DNA from 2 places in the Luxibacter massiliensis genome. Region 2 is predicted to be linked to the other one. Evidence: a T-box and tRNA genes for the amino acid it is inferred to sense, from the RefSeq annotation. Region 2 holds a T-box; the other holds one or more tRNA genes.
What was found. The T-box of region 2 lies ahead of EFA47_RS12310 (valine--tRNA ligase). A T-box ahead of a tRNA ligase gene usually reads a tRNA of that ligase, here a tRNA-Val.
Positions count from the first base shown of each region.

Region 1: it encodes a tRNA-Val, which carries the amino acid that the T-box ahead of EFA47_RS12310 (valine--tRNA ligase) is inferred to sense. The anticodon was not compared.

Region 1 is NZ_UWOE01000001.1:2,011,863-2,015,281, reverse strand. It holds gene EFA47_RS09335 (ABC transporter ATP-binding protein) at 1-983, shown strand, start outside; gene EFA47_RS09330 (cytidylate kinase-like family protein) at 1,056-1,664, shown strand; tRNA gene EFA47_RS09325 (tRNA-Val) at 1,905-1,977, shown strand; tRNA gene EFA47_RS09320 (tRNA-Met) at 1,997-2,070, shown strand; gene EFA47_RS09315 (hypothetical protein) at 2,296-2,529, shown strand; gene EFA47_RS09310 (C-GCAxxG-C-C family protein) at 2,986-3,419, shown strand, end outside.
Region 2 is NZ_UWOE01000001.1:2,684,939-2,688,357, reverse strand. It holds gene EFA47_RS12320 (glycoside hydrolase family 32 protein) at 1-425, shown strand, start outside; gene EFA47_RS12315 (glucosaminidase domain-containing protein) at 664-1,491, shown strand; T-box leader at 1,662-1,921, shown strand; gene EFA47_RS12310 (valine--tRNA ligase) at 2,063-3,419, shown strand, end outside.

The DNA of each region.
Region 1 (3,419 bases), 670 kb from region 2:
GGAACTTTGGGTATGTGGTTGTATGTATTGTAGGCGCTCTTTTGGCAATAAATAACCAGATTTCCTTTGGTGTTATTGTGGCGTTTATGATTTATATCCGGCTGTTTACACAACCCTTGTCACAGCTGGCAACAGCGGCAACCAGCCTGCAGTCTACTGCGGCGGCATGTGAGCGTGTATTTGAATTTTTAGAGGAAGAGGAAATGAGTGATGAAAGTAATAAAAAAATCCGTCTCGTCACGGCCAAAGGCAATGTAGAGTTTGAACATGTTCAGTTTGGGTATAACAAGGATAAAACCATCATCCATGATTTCTCTGCAAAAGTAAAAGCAGGGCAGAAAATTGCAATTGTAGGGCCCACAGGCGCCGGGAAAACTACGATGGTCAACTTGCTGATGCGCTTTTATGACACTCAGAAAGGGGAAATTCTCATTGATGGCATTCCAATCAGCCAGATGGCACGTAAGGATTTACGCAGCCTGTTCTGTATGGTTCTGCAGGACACATGGCTGTTTGAAGGGACGATTAAGGAAAACATCATATATTCTACGCCAAATGTAAGTGACGGGCAGGTAGTTGAAGCAGGCAAGGCCGTTGGACTGCATCATTTTATTATGACGCTGCCCAAGGGGTATGACACGATGCTCAGTGATAATGCAAGCCTGTCCACAGGACAGAGACAGCTTATCACCATTGCACGTGCCATGGTGGCCAATGCGCCAATGTTGATTTTGGATGAAGCAACCAGTTCAGTGGACACAAGGACAGAGATTCTGATTCAAAATGCCATGGACAAATTAATGGCAGGAAGGACCTCTTTTGTCATTGCCCACCGGCTTTCCATAATCCGTAATTCAGACTTGATTCTTGTAATGAAGGACGGGGATATTATTGAAAGTGGAAATCACGAGGACTTGATGGAGAAAAATGGATTTTATGCAGGTCTGTATAACAGCCAGTTTGAGGATGCAAAGGCTGTGTAACGAAAATTAATTGTATTGTCAGGGTGCACGGCAGATGCCTGTATCCCTGCCGGGAATGAAGGGACAAGGCTTATGAATTATAATTATATTGCTATTGAACGGGAATATGGAAGCGGCGGGAGCAAAATAGGGAAAAAACTGTCCGAGGAAACAGGGATCCCCTGTTTTGGAAGTGAGATATTGGAGGAAGTATCAAAGAAATACAATATTTCTGTCGGAGAAATCCAGGAATATGGGGAAAAGGCCACTAACAGCCTGCTGTATTCTTTATATATGATGGGCCAGATACAAAAGGGCCAGGAAAATGTAGTTTCCATGGAAGGCAAAATTTTTCTGGAAGAACAAAAAGTCATACGCCGTCTGGCCGAAGGGGGAAAAGGGATTTTTCTGGGACACTGCGCCTCAGAAGCATTAAGAGGCCAAAATGGGGTTTTAAACGTATTTATCCATGCACATCCAGATGATAAAAAGGAACGGATACAAAGGGATTATGGGGTTTTGCCAGAGGCGGTTGAGCGGACCATGAGGAGGTTTGATAAAAAGCGCGGAAATTATTTTTATGTAAACACGGCTAGAAGATGGAATGATTTATGGCAGTATGATATTGTGCTGGACAGCAGCAGGCTGGGGATTGGGGGCTGTACCTCTATTCTCAAAAGATGTCTGGCGTCTGAAATATGACCCAGGGGCATCACTGATACGCATCCATAGGGAGCGGCAAAGTTCCTGGCAGGAAGCAGGGGCAATCCATGGATGTTGGTTTTATAGGTGTGTATCTGAACGCCCCAGATACACACCTAGTTTTAAGAACTTAAAAAATGGTGCAAGAAAATTAAAAAAACTGTTGACATTTGATGGAAGATAATAGTATAATAGCAAAGCGAGTTACGGGTGAGACAAACTGTAAAGCGCAGAGTATATGGGGTCTTAGCTCAGCTGGGAGAGCATCTGCCTTACAAGCAGAGGGTCACAGGTTCGAGCCCTGTAGGCCCCATACATCTAAAATTAAATATGGCGGAATAGCTCAGTTGGCTAGAGCATACGGTTCATACCCGTAGTGTCGCTGGTTCGAATCCAGTTTCCGCTACTATTTGAGGAGTCCGTTTTTACGGACTTTTTCTTTTGTACAGAATTATATGATGGGGGCAAGATAGCTGGCTGTTTTGTGGTATCTGGGACAGATGGGTTCCCCTGTGGGGGGGCAGTTTCATAAAAGAAAATCTATAGGAATAATTTGCCATATTCGTACATATAATTTAATAGAGCCTTAATTGGGACACAGAGGTAAAAAGAAACGATAGGAGAGAAAAATATGGCAAGACAAAGAAAACCACTAACAGAGCAGATTGAGATTTTAGACGGACAGATTGCAAAATTGCAGGAGAAGCTAGATATCCTGACAAAGCAGCGGGAAGAGCTGATTGTCAAAAAAAGAGAGGAAGAGCTCAGTGAATTATATAAGTTCATGCAGGATAATCAGATATCTATCCAGGATTTATATGGAATGATACAACCCGGGGAAGAGGATAACTGGCAGACAGCATGATGTATTTTTTGTATATCCGCCAGACAGCGCTGTATTTCAATATGGTAAATAATATCTTATTGAACATTAGTGGTTCAATACGTATACCTCATTGAACATTAGTGGTTCAATACGTATACCTCATTGAACATTAGTAGTTCAATGAGTATATATTTTTAATATGTTGATGAATCTATGGGACGGCCGGAAATGGCCGTCTTTTTAATTACATAGGAAATTCTGCTGGATATCCTATGTAATAACAAAATCACTCTGTGCTGGGCCGCACTGGGGCTTAGTGGGATTATATTGTTCATGGGACCCGCCCCAGGCGGAGAATCCTGCTTTGGCAGAATCCTGTTTGATGGGAGTATATAGAATGTATCTATAAATATATTGATAAGAATAATTTGTGCCTGGCTCAGGCAGAGAGTATAATTGTCGTATAGAATTTTATGAATACTAAGGAGGATCATCATGAAAATTGGAGTAACAGAAATTAGTCCAAGGGCTGTGCAGAGGGTGGCGGAGAAAAAGTTTAAAGGAGGTTATTATTGCTGTGAGGCGCTGATGAGCGCTCTCCGCGATGAATTTAAACTGGATGTCCCGGAAGAGGTTATAGGGATGGCATCGGGAATGGCTGTGGGAGCTGGAAAGTCAGGATGCGTCTGCGGCGCGTTTAACGGAGGTATACTTGGACTTGGCATGTTTTTTGGGCGGACAGAGCAAAACGGCCCCAAAGATCCCAAGAGCGTAAAATGTATGGAGCTGACACATGAGCTGCATGAATGGTTTAAAAAAGCGAACCAGAAAAATGCAATCTGCTGCAGGGTTTTGACAAAAGAATTTAATATGGGACAGGGGGAACATAAAGAGCAGTGTATTTTCTATACAGGATTATGTGCATGGAA
Region 2 (3,419 bases):
AAATTTCAGCACTGCAAAAAAAAGAAGAGACACTCAGAGTGGGAGAATCCTCCCGGGCAATGAGGATGTACGACGCCCACATAGAGACGAAAGTTAATTCGGATATTATAGTTACTGTCAGTGATGGGATTAAGCTTCAGTACAGTCTTGTGGATCATTACTTTACACTAGAGTTTTTAAAGGAATGTGATCTGGGGTGCGGCAGAAGGAAACGCAGTGTATATTTGGAGAAATGCAATGCAATCCGTATACTGGCAGATACCTCCTGCCTGGAGATATATTTAAATGGAGGGGAAGAGGTATTCACAACCCGGTTTTATACGGACAGCGGGGCGAGCAGTTTCTGCATAGAGAAGGGGGCAGAGGCAGCCACATACTGGGAGATGAATCCTATGAAATATATAGTCCCTGAGAACATACTATAATATGGCTGTGGCAGGTAAGACCCAGCCTGCATTTACAGAAGAAGAGGGTGCCATCCTTGAGAAATTCCTCATACTTGCATTTGGACTGCATATATTGTAAGGTATACTTATTGAACTACGAATATTCAATAAGGCAGCCCCAGGATATCCTTAAACGGGGGACAAGTGGACGGCAGATGTAAGGCCGTCTGAGGCGAGCTGGGGAAGTAAACTTAATTTGGGGACAAGGATGGGGTTTATGGATTTTAAAAATTGGGACAAGAATAAAATGAAAATTTTACTGGAGGCCGCACTGGCAGTCTTATTGGTCGTCATCATAGGCATAGCTGCAGGCAAGGGGATGCTGAGTAAAAAGGACGGGGAAAAAACTCCGGCATCCGGGCAGGAGGCTGTAAAAAAGGCCGAGGAGGAAAATGCAGCGGCCAAGGAGGATAAATCTTCACAATCGGAAGGGCAGGAAGAGAAGGATGGCAGCTCAGATACTGTAGAAAACAGTGGGGAGCAGGCAGAAGAGGTTATAGCAGATGGGCAGTATCCAATTATGGGGAAAAGTTCTGTGACGGTAGATCAGATGGTGGAATATTTTAAATCCAGTGGTGAGCAATATCCCAAGGAAGCGCTGGAAAAGGGCGGGGCCGACAGCATAGAAACATTCTGCCAAATGTACTACGATGAGGCTGTGGCAGAAGGGGTCCGTCCTGAGGTAGCGTTTGTCCAGACTATGAAAGAGACAGGATGGCTGCAGTATGGAGGGGATGCATCCATTGAACAGTTTAATTTTGCCGGGTTGGGGACGACAGGGGGCGGCGTGGCAGGCAATTCTTATCCTGATGTCAGAACTGGTATCCGGGCGCAGATACAACATTTGAAGGCATATGCCACAGCGGATGCACTGAGCCAGGAATGTGTGGATGACCGTTATGAATATGTCACAAAGGGGTGTGCCCCCTATGTAGAATGGCTGGGGCAGCAGGAAAACCCGGAAGGATATGGGTGGGCCACGGCAGATAATTATGGATATTCGATTGTAGATATGATATCCAAACTAAAGCAGATTAAGGAATAGAGTAAGGCCTACTTTAGGGAATTTATACGCTGCTGTAAATGTACTTGGCGACGCCAATGTGATTTTTGTGTAATATGATAAATATTAAGATTACGTAAACTCCTTGACAAATCAGTCCCCGAAAGATATGATATTTTGTAGTTAATATATAGTTAACATTTTATTAATATATAAAGGTGCTGATGAAGAGGAGTACATAAGGCCGCCTGTCAGAGAGAACCGTCCACCGGCTGAAAGATGGTTCCAGGAAAAGGAGTATGGAAGGTAGCTTCTGAACTGGATGCCCGAAGCGTACAGTAAGGTATCCCGGAGTTGTCCGCGTTATAGGACAGAAGAGATGCGTGCGTGGGAGCAGGGATATTAAACAAATTCCTGCTGTGGCCTAAAGCAGCATGAATAAAGGTGGTACCGCGTGGAATGCGCCCTTTACATAGTATGTAAAGGGTGTTTTTGTATTCTGGAGCCTGTATGCAGCAAAAGGGCATTGTTTTGCAGTTACAATGGAGTGGTAAAGTATTTGTAAGGACTTAATAAAAAAGCAGGGTATGTGAGGGAGAACAAGGAGGAAACTATGAGTAAAGAATTGGCGAAAACGTATAATCCAAAGGAAATTGAAGAAAAACTATACGAAAAGTGGTGTGAAAAGAAGTACTTCCATGCAGAGGCAGACAGGAGCAAAAAGCCTTTTACAACGGTGATGCCGCCTCCGAATATCACAGGCAAACTGCACATGGGGCATGCGCTGGATAATACGCTTCAGGATATATTAATCCGTTTTAAAAGAATGGAAGGCTATAATGCACTCTGGATTCCAGGCACAGACCATGCGGCCATCTCCACAGAAGTAAAGGTGACAAACCAGCTTAAGGAAGAGGGGATCGACAAAAAAGCCTTGGGCCGTGAGGGTTTCCTTAAGAGAACCTGGCAATGGAAAGAAGAATATGCTGGGACCATTGAAAATCAGCTGAAGAAACTGGGGATTTCTTGTGACTGGGACAGAGAGCGGTTCACAATGGATGAGGGCTGCAGCAAAGCCGTTGAGGAAGTGTTCATAAAACTTTACGAAAAAGGGTATATCTATAAAGGCTCCAGGATTATTAACTGGTGCCCGGTATGTAAGACTTCTCTTTCTGATGCTGAAGTTGAGCATGAAGAGCAGGAAGGCTCCTTCTGGCATATTAAGTATCCTATTATTGGCACAGACAGGTTTTTGGAAATAGCCACCACCCGGCCGGAGACAATGTTGGGGGATACCGCCATTGCAGTGCATCCGGAGGATGAGCGCTACAAGGATATTATAGGGAAGAAAGCTCTTCTGCCTCTGGTGGGACGAGAGATACCGATTGTGGCGGACTATTATGTAGATAAAGAATTTGGTACAGGCGCTGTTAAGATTACCCCGGCCCATGACCCAAATGATTTTGAAGTTGGCAGGCGCCACGGCCTGGAAGAAATTAACATCATGAATGATGATGCTACTATCAACGATAAGGGCGGGAAATATGCAGGCATGGCGCGGTACGAGGCAAGGAAGGCCATAGTAGAGGACTTAGATGCAAAGGGATATCTTGTGAAAATAGAGCCTCATTCACATAATGTGGGAACTCATGACCGCTGTGGGACGACAGTGGAGCCGCTGATAAAACAACAATGGTTTGTGAAGATGGAAGAACTGGCAGGGCCTGCTATCCAGGCGTTAAAATCAGGCGAACTTAAATTTGTGCCAGAGCGCTTTGACAAAATTTATCTTCACTGGCTGGAAAATATAAAGGACTGGTGTATTTCCAGGCAGATTTGGTGGGGGCACAGGATCCCGGCCTATTATTGTAAAGAATGTGGAGAATTTGTAGTAGCCAGGGAAATGCCAGGGAAATGTGAACACTGCGGATGCACAGAATTTACACAGGATGAGGATACCCTGGACACAT